2 linked regions of the Promicromonospora sp. Populi genome follow. The protein of the gene in region 1 interacts with the protein of each later gene in a pairwise test. Links are inferred from orthologs where the notes say so. Each region holds a gene or a part of one and is shown in the gene's direction. Other genes may lie near its edges.

Region 1 (6,085 bases):
CGGCGCGTAACCAGCGCTCGGGCGACGGTAGTACGTCAGGTGGTCGGCAGCCCGGGCTGCCGACCACCTGACGTACTGCCGATCACATAACGCTTTCGCCACCTTCCGGGCGGTGCTGCCCGCGGTCGCGCTAGGTTGCGTGCGACCCGCACAGCAGGCTGCGCCGAACCAAGGAGGATCCGGTGTCACACGTGGACCCGTGGCCGCTCGTCGTCGAGGACGCGCGCCATTACCCCTCCCCGCACAACTCGCAGCCGATCAAGCTCCGGCCTGTCGACGACCGGACCGCCGAGCTCTACTACGACCTCGACCTCGGCCTTCCCGCGGAGTCGTTCGGCATCCCGTTCGGGCACGTCTGCGCGGGAGTCTTCCTGGAGTCGCTCCGCACCGTCGCGGAAGGGCTGGGGTACACGGTGGCGGAGAGCCTGGACCACCGCGAGATGGACTTCGACAGCGCCGACCGGCTGCACAGCCTGGGCACGGTGACCCTCACGCCGCGAGCCGTCTCGGACGCGGCCCGGGAACGGCTGGAGCTGTTCCGCTCCCGCCGCACGTCCCGTCGTCCCTATGACGCCCGGCTCGTGCCCGACGACGTGGTGGTGGGCGCCGCGGCCGTGGCGGACGCCGCTGGCCACACGTTCCGCACCACCGCGGACCGCCGGATCGTGCGCCGGCTCGTGCACATCAACCAGGCGACCCTGTTCTCCGACCTGCGCAACGACGCGGTCTACGGCGAGATCATGACCTGGCTGCGGTTCAGCAAGGACGACGCCCGCGAGCGGGCCGACGGCCTGAGCGCCGAGGCCATGCTCATGCCCGGCGGCCTGCTCCGGTTCGCCATGTCGCACCGCGGCCTGTGGGACGCGCCGGTAGTCGGCGGGGCGATCCGCTGGATGTACCTGAACACCATGCGCGGGGTCCGCCAGCTCGGCTGGCTGGAGGGCCCGTTCGCGGGGCCGGCGGACTACATCGAGGCTGGGCGCACCTTCATGCGGCTCTGGCTCGAGCTCACCGCGCACGGGGTGCGGCTCCACCCCTTCGGCACGGTGATCACCAACCCCGGTTCGCACCTGGCGTTCGCCCAGGCGGTGGCCGCCGACGAGGGCACCGGCCGGATGGCCTGGATGCTGTTCCGGTTCGGCTACAGCAAGACCCCTCCCGTGGCGCACCGGCGTCCCGCAGCGTCGATGCTGATCGGAGCAACCGCATGAAGCGCCTCCTCGCGTTCGCCCTCGTGGGCCTGGTGGATGCCGTCGTCCGCCCGCTCACGCACAGCGTCCACACGCACAAGCTGCTCCTCGGGCCCGGCATCGAGCCGCTGCGCTGGTGGCTGGGCCGGCTGCGCGCGTGGCGCACCTTCGACCTCGCGGCGAACCAGGTGCCCGCCTACCGCGCGTTCCTCGCGGAACGTGACCGGGACGGAAGCCTGACCTTCAAGGGCTCCCTCACCGAAGCGTTCCAGGGGATCCCGGAGATGGACAAGGAGTCCTACGTCAAACGGTGGAGCATCCCCGAGCGCTGCGTCGGGGGAAAGCTGCCCCGCCGCGGCGTCGTGGTCGACGAGTCGTCCGGGAGCTCCGGCAAGCCCACGAGCTGGGTCCGCGGGCGCGAGGAGCGCGCCGCCACGCGCCAGCTGCTCCAGGTGGGCTTCGCCCGGACCGCGTCGAGCCTGAAGAAGAAGCCGTTCGTCCTGAACGCGTTCTCCCTCGGTGCGTGGGCCACCGGGATGAACGTCACGGCCTCGCTCACCGAGGTCACGATGATCAAGTCCGTCGGCCCCGACAAGGACAAGATCATCAGCACGATGCGGGAGTTCGGGACCGACTACACCTACATCATCACCAGCTACCCGCCGTTCCTGAAGTCCCTGTTCGACGACGACCGGCTGGCCTGGGGCGAGTACGACATCGTGGCCGCGTTCGGCGGGGAAGGCATCAGCGAGGACATGCGCTCGCACATCCTCCGGTACGCCCACAGCGCGTTCGGCTCCTACGGGGCCAGCGACCTGGAGATCAACCTCAGCATCGAGACCGACTTCACCGTCGCCCTGCGGCGCGCGATCCACGACGACCCGCGCCTGTCCGAACGGCTGACCAAGACCGGTGAGTACGGCGTGCTCCCGATGATCTTCCAGTTCAAACCCTTCGACTACCTGCTGGAGACCAACGACGACGGCGAGCTGATCGTCACGATCGCCCGGGACCGGAACATCAACCCCCGCATCCGGTACAACATCCACGACCGCGGCCACGTGCTGCGCATGCGCGAGGTCCTGCCGGTGCTCAAGGAGCTCGGCCACGACGCCGTGATCGCCGAGAAGTTCCTCGACCTCCCGCTCCTGTTCCACTACGGGCGGTCCGACCTGTCCGTCGACTACAACGGCGCCGTCGTCGGGCCCGACGCGCTGCGCGACGTCATCCACAGCAGCCCCGAGCTCCTGGAGACGGTCGAGAACCACCGCCTGATCAGCTACGAGGACGCCGGCGGCGATCGGCAGCTCCACATCGCGCTCCAGCTCACCGCGGCCGCGACGGCCGCTGCCGCACTGGACCAGGACCGGCTGGACCAGGACCTGTACCGGGCGCTCGTCGCGGAAGAGCTCCGCCGCCGGAACGGGGACTTCCACAACGCGGTGCTCACCGCGCCGGAGGGCACCCTGCCCACCATCGCGTTCTACGGATACCGCTCCGGACCCTTCGCCACGGACAGCGGCAAGCTCAAGAACGAGTACGTCTGGCAGGTGTCCGGGAGCGCCCTGGCGCAGTGGGACATGGACCTCTCCCACGAGTTCTCCAGGCGGTGACCGTCGCGCGGCTCACACCGCGGGATGCGATCGGGCCTCGACGACGTTCGTAGACTTGATGACCGTGACGACTCCGCCCCCCGATCCCGCACGCACGCCCCTGACGGCGAGCGGCGCGCACGCCGAACCCCCGCGTGCGCCCGAGGGCGCCTATCTCGACCACGCCGCGACCACACCCATGTCGGCTGCGGCGCTCGCGGCGTTCGTGGCCGAGGCGCAGCGCACCGGCAACGCGTCGTCGTTGCACTCCGCGGGCCGCTCGGCCCGGCGCGCGGTCGAGGAGGCGCGCGAGTCGCTGGCGAAGTCGCTCGGCGCGCGGCCCAGCGAGGTCATCTTCACGTCGGGCGGTACCGAGGCGGACAACCTCGCGATCAAGGGCATCTTCTGGGGACGCCGCGCACAGGACAAGAGCCGCACCCGGATCCTCGTCTCCGCCGTCGAGCACCACGCGGTGCTTGACCCCGCCTTCTGGCTCGCCGGGCACGCGGGCGCCGAGATAGTGCTCCTGCCCGTCGACGGCGACGGACGGCTCGACCTCGACGCCCTGCGCGCCGAGCTCGCCGCCCACGCCGACGAGACGGCGCTGATCAGCGTCATGTGGGCCAACAACGAGGTGGGCACGCTCCAGCCCGTCCGCGACGTGGTGCGCGCCGCGCGCCCCTACGGCATCCCCGTGCACACCGACGCCGTGCAGGCGGTCGGCCAGGCCGAGGTCGACTTCACGGCGTCGGGCGTGGACGCCATGACCGTCACCGGCCACAAGCTGGGCGGCCCCGTCGGCGTGGGCGCCCTGCTCGCCAAGCGCGACCTGGCGCTCGAAGCCGTGCAGCACGGCGGCGGGCAGGAGCGCGGCGTGCGCTCCGGCACGCTGGACGCCGCCTCGATCGCCGCTTTCGGCGTCGCGGCGCGCCACGCCGTCGACTGCATGCCGAAGCGCGCCGCCCGGCTGTCCGCCCTGCGCGACGACCTCATCGCGCGGGTGCGCGCCGCCGCCTCCTCGGCCGTGCTGCGGGGCCCGGACCCGGCGACGGGCGACCGGCTGCCCGGCAACGCGCACTTCACCTTCCCGGGCGCGGAGGGCGACTCCCTGCTGTACCTGCTGGACTCGGCGGGCGTGCAGGCCTCCACCGGGTCGGCGTGCCAGGCGGGCGTGCCGCAGCCGTCGCACGTGCTCCTCGCGATGGGCGTCCCCGAGACGGAGGCCCGCGGCGCGCTGCGCTTCACGCTCGGGGCGACGTCCACCGAGTCCGACGTCGACCGGCTGGTCGACGCACTGCCGCACGTCGTCGCGCGGGCGCAGGCCGCGGGCTTGGTGTCCGGCCGCACGATCGGGGGCGGGGCATGAGGGTGCTGGCCGCCATGTCGGGCGGGGTGGACTCCGCGGTCGCCGCGGCGCTCGCTGTCGAGGCGGGTCACGACGTCGTGGGCGTGCACATGGCGCTGTCCCGCAACCGGGACCAGTTCCGTACGGGATCGCGCGGCTGCTGCTCCATCGAGGACGCCGGTGACGCCCGCCGCGCCGCCGACGTGCTCGGCATCCCGTACTACGTGTGGGACCTGTCCGAGCGCTTCGAGGAGACGGTGGTGGCCGACTTCCTCTCGGAGTACGAGGCCGGCCGCACCCCCAACCCGTGCGTGCGCTGCAACGAGCACATCAAGTTCGAGGCCCTGCTCGACAAGGCGACCGCCCTCGGGTTCGACGCCGTAGCGACCGGGCACTACGCGCAGATCGTCACGCGAGAGGTGCCGGTCGCATCAGGAGCGTCGGACGCGTCGGTCGCGGAGGATGGCGGGCCGACGTCGGGCATGCGGCTCGTGCGCGAGCTGCACCGCTCGCCGAACGACGCCAAGGACCAGTCCTACGTGCTGGCCGTCGCCGGGCCGGAGCGGCTCGCGCGTGCGATGTTCCCGCTGGGCGGGTTCGCGTCCAAGGACGAGGTACGGGCCGAGGCCGCGAAGCGCGGGCTGTCCGTCTCGGCGAAGCCCGACTCCTACGACATCTGCTTCGTGGCCGACGGTGACACCCGCGGCTTTCTGCAGTCCCGCCTGGGCTCCCGCCCCGGCTCCGTGGTCGACACCTCGGGCGACGTGGTGGGCGAGCACGACGGCGCCTACGCGTTCACCGTGGGCCAGCGCCGAGGCCTCGCCCTGGGGCGCCCCGCCGCCGACGGCAGGGCGCGGTACGTGGTGGACGTGCAGCCCGCGACGAACACCGTGGTCGTGGGGCCCGCCGAGCTGCTGAGCGTGGACCGGATCGCGGGGGAGAAGGCCCTGTGGTTCGACGACGTGCTGCCGTCGGTGGTCGAAGCGGACGGCTGGTTCGACGCCGAGGTGCAGGTGCGCGCGCACGGGGCGCCCGTCCCGGCACGGGTGCGGTCGATCGCCCAGGTCAGCGACGCGTATGGTGACGAGGAGCGACCGCCGTCGGGCAATGGAGAGACGGACGGATCCGGGCCGGCGATGGAGATAGAGCTGACCGGGACGCCCCTGCGTGGTGTGGCCCCGGGCCAGTCTGTGGTCGTCTACCGCGGTACGCGCGTGCTGGGCCAGGCAACGGTCTCCCGAGCCTGGCGGGCACCGGCGTCGAACATCTGAACAAGGAGAACGATGACTGCTGTGAGCGGGCACGGACCGTGGCCCGGTGGCGAGCGCGACGTGCTCGAGGCGCAGCAGACCGCGCTCGGCGAGCTCGCCGAGCTGCCCACGGGGGTCGACCCGGTGCCCTTCCTGACGCAGCTGCCCCAGCGTGGCCCGGGCGCCGACGCCCTCGGGCGGACGGCGGTGCTCCTGACCGAGATGCCCGTCGAGCTGGGCCCGCACGGCTGGAAGCTCACCGAGCGCCCCGGCGCGGACGCACGGCGGGCCGAGGCGTTCTGGCGCGAGGACCTCGGCGCGCTCGCCATCGCGGCGCACGGCCACGCGGGCCCGCTCACGGTGGAGCTGCTGGGGCCGTGGACGCTGGCGGCCCAGCTGTGGTCGGCCCGCGGGGACCGGGTCCTGGCCGACGCCGGCGCCCGGCGCGACCTGGGTCTGGCGCTCGCCGAGAGCGTCGGCACGCTGGTGGCGGACCTGCTGGCCCAGGTGCCCGGCGCCGAGGTGACCGTGCAGCTCGCCGAGCCGCTGCTCGGCCAGGTGCACGCGGGTGTACTGCCGACGTTCTCGGGTTTCTCGCGGCTGCGGGCGGTGGACGGGCCCGCGATCGTCGAGGGCCTGGAGCCGGTGCTCACGGCGGTCAAGGGCGCGGGTGCGCGCTCGGTGGTGCACCTCGGGAGCACGTGGGTG
Region 2 (6,129 bases), 710 kb from region 1 along the record:
CGACGGGTTGTCCACCGGGCCGGCCGTGCGAGCCAGGTCCATGCCCAGCGCACCGGTCTGGCCCCTGGCGGCGAGATCCGCCATGTGGGCCTCGTACTCCTCCGCCGAGACAACCTTCACGTTGAAGAGCATGCCGGAGTGGAACTCACCGCAGAGCTCCGCGCACTTGCCCGCGTACGTGCCCTCGCGGGTCGGCGTCACCTGGAAGGTGTTGGTCCGGTTCGGGATCATGTCCTGCTTGTACAGGAACGCAGGGATCCAGAACGAGTGGATGACGTCGCGCGAGTCGAGCGTGAACTCCACCGTCTCGTTCACCGGCAGGTAGAGCGTCGGGAAGGACGTCGAGGTTCCGACGGCGCCGTCGAGCTCGTCCTCCGCGGTGACCCCACCGGGGTCGGCCTCGTGCTCACCGAAGTCGTAGACGTCGGCGTCGAGGTAGTTGAAGTCCCAGCTCCACTGCTTGCCGACGACCTGGATGTGCTCGGTCGCGGTGCCGTCGACAGCCCTGATCTCCGTCATGTCGCGGTCGGTGTACCAGAACAGCACGAGCACCATGATGATCGGCACTGCCGTGTACATCAGCTCGAGCGGCAGGTGGAAGCGCGTCTGGATCGGGAGCTGGTGGTCGTCCTTGCGCTTCCGGTAGGCCGCGATGCACCACAGCATCAGGCCCCAGGTCAGGATGCCCACGGCAAGGGCGGCGATCCACGAGCCCACCCACAGGTCCGTGATGCGTCCGGTCTGGTTAGTCACCTCCCCGTCGGAATAGCCGGGCAGGTATCCGCGCTGAAGAGATTCGCTGGCACAGCCGGAAGCCAGCAGTGCGACGCCGACGGCAAGAGCCGACGCGCGCAAGATGGCCCGCCTGGTGCGGGTAGGTCGCTGCGAGTGCAAGGGAGGCCTTTCACGTCTCGTCCGGCGCGTCGCACCGGTTTCCTCCCGAGCTCCACGCAGAACCTTCGTCCTCGATGGGATGCAGCCTAGCGCGCCCCGGGCCGTGATGATGCCCGGAAGGGACCCCGCGGGACGTGACTCATTCCGCACCCGGGGCGCGCATCGCGGCTGTTCAGGACACCCACCTGAGTCGTGTCAGAACGATGCTCGCGGACGGCGGCACGCGCGGGTGCGAGGATCAGCTGGACCACCGCGACAGCAGGAGGATGTGTGAGCCACGCCACCCCCGGCACTCCCAGTACCCCCGGCCGGGTGCACCTCGACAACGGCGGGCGCGCACCGTGGCACCCGCTCGCCCGGCAGGCGTTCGAGCAGGCCCTCGCCGACGGCTGGGCCGACCCGCGCCGGTTGCACGCCGAGGGCCGGCGCGCCGCCCGCCTGCTGGACGGCGCCCGCGAGGCGGTCGCCGCCGCGCTCGGCGCGCGGACCCAGGAGGTGCACTTCACTCCGGGACACACGGCCTCGCTCCACGCGGCGGTCGCCTCGGCCACCGCCGCCCGGCGCCGGGCCGGCGCTGGCGTCGTCGTCAGCGGGGTCGAGCGCGCCGCGGTCCTGCACGCGGCCGACGTCGCCGGCGAGCGCCGCACAGCGGAAGTGGACCGGCTCGGCCGGGTCGACGCCGACACCATGTCCGCCGCCGTCCGGGCGCCGGGTGTCGCTCTCGCTGCGCTCCAGCACGCCAACGGCGAGGTGGGCACAATCCAGCCTGTCGAGGCGGTGCACGACGCCGCCCGCGCGGCCGGAGTCCCCCTGCTGGTCGACGCCGGGGCGAGCGTCGGGCACGTCGCGGTACCCGAGACCTGGGACCTCCTGGCCGCCGACCCCGCCGACTGGGGCGGCCCCGCGGGGGTCGGGGTGCTCGCCGCCCGGCAGCGGGTCCGCACCGCGCCCGTCGGGCCCCAGGACGAGGACCCGTGGGCGCCGGGCGGCGTGAGCGTGCCGCTCGCGTTCGCCGCGGCGGTGGCGCTGCAGGCCGTCGAGGCCGACCGCGTGGCGCAGGAGTCCCGGCGCCGGGCGCTCGTGGAGCGGGTGCGGGCCCAGGTGGCACGGATCCCCGACGTCGAGGTGGTGGGCGACCCGGAGGGCCGGCTTCCCCACGTGGCCACGTTCTCGTTCCTCTACGTGGACGGCGAGGCGCTCGTGACGGAGCTGGACCAGCACGGGTTCGCGGTCGGGTCGGGCTCGGCGTGCACCGCGAGCACGCTGGAGCCCTCGCACGTGCTGGCGGCGATGGGGGTGCTCACGCACGGCAACGTACGGATCGCCCTGGACCGGACGACCACTGCCGAGGAGGTGGACCGCTTCTGCGCGGTCCTGCCCGACGCCGTGGCCCGGGTGCGCGAGATGCTCGGGGTGGGCGGGCTGTGACGCTGGTGGACGCTCGCGGGCTGCGCTGCCCGCTGCCCGTGATCCGGCTCGCGGCGGCCGCGAAGGGCCTGCCCGCCGGCACGGAGCTGACCGTGCTGTCGACCGACCCCGCCGCCAAGCTCGACGTGCCGGCGTGGTGCCGCATGCGCGGCCACGAGCACGTCGCGACCGTCGAGGACGAGGACGGCTGGGCGGTCACGGTCCGCCTCCACTGACGACAACTTCACCGACGACAGACGGGCCGGTCACCCGTAAAGGTGACCGGCCCGCCGTCGTACAGCCGAATTCAGGCTTCGATCAGGAGAACGACCCGCCGCAAGCGCACGCGCTGCCTGCGTTCGGGTTGTCGATCGTGAAGCCCTGCTGCTCGATGGTGTCCTTGAAGTCGATGGTCGCGCCGTCGAGGTAGGGCACGCTCATCTTGTCCACGACGACCTCTACGCCGTCGTAGTCGCGCAGCGCGTCGCCGTCGAGCACCCGCTCGTCGAAGTAGAGCTGATAGATCAGCCCGGAGCAGCCACCAGGCTGCACCGCTACGCGGAGGCGCAGGTCGTCGCGGCCCTCCTGCTCGAGCAGGCTACGGACCTTGCCCGCGGCGACGTCCGTGACGGTGACGCCGTGGGTACCGATGTCCGTGGTGGTGTCGGTCATGTCATCTCCCGATCGTGTTCGACATACCGGTAGTCGATGTCTCAGCGGTGCCAACCCATCGATCGGCCCGTCTGTTCCCGTGTACCGGTCTGTTCTCAAAGCGTACGCCCAAGCAACGCCCGTGCCCATCACCGTCCGGGGTTCAGCGCGTCCAGCCGGGCGTCCAGGTCCGGGCTATGCGGGCGACGTCGCCGTCGGTCACCTCGTGCACCCCGCTGAGGCCCGCAGTCGACCACTCGCGCCTGCTCACCTCGCTGCGGCCGGTGATCACGACGACGGGCACGGCGTGCGGTGCGGCGGCCGCGGCAGCCTCCACCACCACCCCGCGGTGCAGGCCTTCGCCGTCGAGCCGCGTGACGTACGCCACTACGACGTCGGCGCCTGCGGCGGCCTCCGCCAGCGCCGCGCCCTCGGCGCGGGGCAGGGCGGACGACGCGGGCCCAGGCGCACTCGGGCCCGGGTGCGCGGGCCCGGCATCCTGCGGCCCGACGGCGTCCGGGCGGCCCACGGGGATCGCCGCACCGGCCAGCAGCACGCCCCCGCCGCTCGGCGCGTGGCCCAGCGCAGGCCCCGGTCCGACCGCGGACACCCCGACGGCGCCAGGGACCCGGACCGCGCGCGTCTCGGTCGCGGTGTGGGGCGCGGCGTCGCGCCACGCGGAGGCGAGTCGCTCGGCGTCGGGCAGGGTCTCGGCTAGCAGCAGCACGTGCACACCAGGCATCGTGGCACGTCCTGACTGCGTGTCACCACCGCGTGTCATCATGGGGAGCGTGAGCACTCTGCTGGCTGAACTCTCCGGTTTCTCCGAGCCCGCGTCGTCCCCGCTGCTGCTGCTCGGTCAGGGCCGTGACCTGGCCTCCGAGCGCGGTGTGGAGTGTGTGGGCGACCTGCCCGCGCCGAGCGACCCGAACCTCGTCGAACGGGCCCGCGTCGCACGGGCCGCCCTGGGCAGCCGGGCGTTTGTGCTGGGGCACCACTACCAGCGGGACGAGGTCATCAACTTCGCCGACGTCACCGGCGACTCCTTCAAGCTCGCGCGCGAGGCAGCTGCCCGGCCCGAGGCCGAGTTCATCCTGTTCTGCGGCGTGCACTTCATGGCCGAGAGCGCGGACATCCTGACCTCGCCCCAGCAGCAGGTGGTGCTGCCCGACCTCGCGGCGGGCTGTTCAATGGCGGACATGGCGGCGATCGGCCAGGTCGAGGAGGCCTGGGCGGTGCTGCAGGACGTGGGCATCGCGGACTCGACGGTCCCCGTCACCTACATGAACTCGTCGGCCGCCATCAAGGCGTTCACCGGGCGGCACGGCGGCACCGTGTGCACGTCCTCCAACGCGGAGGTCGCGCTGCGCTGGGCCTTCGAGAAGGCGGGCGGCACCGACGACGTCGCGGCGGGCACCGGGAAGGTGCTGTTCCTCCCCGACCAGCACCTGGGCCGCAACACCGCGGTGCTGGAGCTCGGGCTGTCCCTGGACGACTGCGTGATCTTCGACCCGCGCAAGCCGAACGGCGGGCTGACCGACCAGGAGCTGCGCGACGCCCGGATGATCCTGTGGCGCGGCCACTGCTCGGTGCACGGACGCTTCTCGGAGCAGAACGTCACGGACATCCGCGCCGCGGTGCCGGGCATCAACGTGATGGTGCACCCCGAGTGCAAGCACGAGGTGGTCACGGCCGCCGACTACGTGGGCTCCACCGAATACATCATCAAGCAGCTGGACGCGGCCGAGCCGGGTTCCTCGTGGGCGATCGGCACCGAGCTCAACCTGGTGCGCCGGGTCGCAGCGGCGCACCCGGACAAGAACGTGCACTACCTCGACTCCACCGTGTGCTTCTGCTCGACCATGAACCGCATCGACCTACCCCACCTGGTGTGGGCCATGGAGTCCCTCGTGGAGGGCCGTGTGGTGAACCGGATAGTCGTGGACGCCGATGACGCGCACTGGGCCCGCGTGGCGCTCGACCAGATGCTGGCCCTTCCCGGAATCTGAACGGGTGTGAGCGTGTGAGCGGCAACGGCGGGCTGCGCATCGGGATCTTTGTCTTCGACGGGGCGGAGGAGCTCGACGTCGTCGGGCCCTTCGAGGTGTTCGCGGAGTGGGGCTCCCACTCGCAGGAGCTGCGGCCGACGGTGAGCACCTTCTCCTGGGACGGCTCGGGCGTGCGGCTCGCGAAGGGGCTGCGGATCCTGCCGGCACACGGCGCGGACGACGTCGGGCCGCTGCACGTGCTGGTCTATCCGGGCGGGATGGGTGCCCGGCCCCTGCTGGCCCAGCCCGGCCACCTCGAGTGGCTGCGCCAGATCCGCAAGCAGACCCCGATCATGGCCAGCGTCTGCACCGGCGCCCTGCCGCTCGCCGCCGCCGGCCTCCTGGCCGGGCGGCCCGCCACCACGCACCACAGCCACTACGACGAGCTGACCGACCTGGACCCGAGCATCCTCGTGGACACCGAGGCGCGGTACGTGGACGACGGCGACGTGGTCACCTCCGCGGGTGTGTCGGCGGGGATCGACATGGCGCTGCACCTCGTCGAACGGCTCGAGTCGGCGGCGGTGGCCAGGTCGGTGCGCAACGAGATCCAGCACCAGCCCCGCTGACCAGACAGGTATCTGATACTTCCGGTTCTCGGTATAACCTTCACTCCATGGCTCGCATGTTCCAGCTCACCTGGACCGGACTCTTCCCCCGCAAGGCCCGCCCCGGACAGTCCCTGTTCGACCCGTCCGTCACCCGGATGCGGGTAGCGCTCCAGGACCTCGACTCCAACCTGCACGTCAACAACGGCACGTACCTGCAGATGATGGACGTTGCCCGGAACAACCAGATCGCCGATCTCGGCATGTTCTCGATCGCCCGCACGAAGGGCTGGGCGCCGGTGGTCGCGGCGTCGACCGTGAAGTACCGCCGGTCCCTGCGGCCGTTCGAGCGGTTCGAGATCACCAGCCGCATCCTGGGCTGGGACGAGCGCATGTTCTACATGGAGCAGGTGTTCACGCGCGACGGCTTGCTCTACGCGCGCGGGATCATCGCGAGCCGCTTCCTGGACCGCCAGAACAACCGCATCTCGCCACTGGACGTGGTGCAGGAGGTCACCGGCGACAACGTCCCGTCCCCGGACCTCCCCGCCGACGTAGCGGCGTGGGCCCGGGCCATGGAC

What was found.
Region 2: the proteins of AB1046_RS11835 (region 1) and AB1046_RS08550 interact in binary tests that used the Escherichia coli proteins (3 or more experiments, as listed by UniProt). The link is inferred for Promicromonospora sp. Populi from one-to-one orthologs.

What each region holds. Positions count from the first base shown.
Region 1 is NZ_CP163528.1:2,601,418-2,607,502, reverse strand. What follows is about bases 2,055-5,004. They hold AB1046_RS11835 (cysteine desulfurase family protein), read left to right. Parts: upstream 2,055-2,861; coding sequence 2,862-4,148; downstream 4,149-5,004. Other genes in these bases: mnmA (tRNA 2-thiouridine(34) synthase MnmA), read left to right, coding at 4,145-5,004; AB1046_RS11840 (phenylacetate--CoA ligase family protein), read left to right, coding at 2,055-2,803. Also shown: AB1046_RS11850 (PhoX family phosphatase), read left to right, coding at 1-10; AB1046_RS11845 (hypothetical protein), read left to right, coding at 183-1,211; more of AB1046_RS11840, read left to right, coding at 1,208-2,054; more of mnmA, read left to right, coding at 5,005-5,398; AB1046_RS11825 (hypothetical protein), read left to right, coding at 5,411-6,085. UniProt on the Escherichia coli protein: Master enzyme that delivers sulfur to a number of partners involved in Fe-S cluster assembly, tRNA modification or cofactor biosynthesis. Catalyzes the removal of elemental sulfur from cysteine to produce alanine.
Region 2 is NZ_CP163528.1:1,894,428-1,900,556, forward strand. The notes cover bases 934-3,927. They hold AB1046_RS08550 (sulfurtransferase TusA family protein), read left to right. Parts: upstream 934-2,318; coding sequence 2,319-2,537; downstream 2,538-3,927. Other genes in these bases: AB1046_RS08545 (cysteine desulfurase family protein), read left to right, coding at 1,165-2,322; erpA (iron-sulfur cluster insertion protein ErpA), read right to left, coding at 2,620-2,973; AB1046_RS08560 (hypothetical protein), read right to left, coding at 3,116-3,694; nadA (quinolinate synthase NadA), read left to right, coding at 3,735-3,927. Also shown: coxB (cytochrome c oxidase subunit II), read right to left, coding at 1-894; more of nadA, read left to right, coding at 3,928-4,961; AB1046_RS08570 (DJ-1/PfpI family protein), read left to right, coding at 4,976-5,569; AB1046_RS08575 (acyl-CoA thioesterase), read left to right, coding at 5,617-6,129. UniProt on the Escherichia coli protein: Sulfur carrier protein involved in sulfur trafficking in the cell. Part of a sulfur-relay system required for 2-thiolation during synthesis of 2-thiouridine of the modified wobble base 5-methylaminomethyl-2-thiouridine (mnm(5)s(2)U) in tRNA.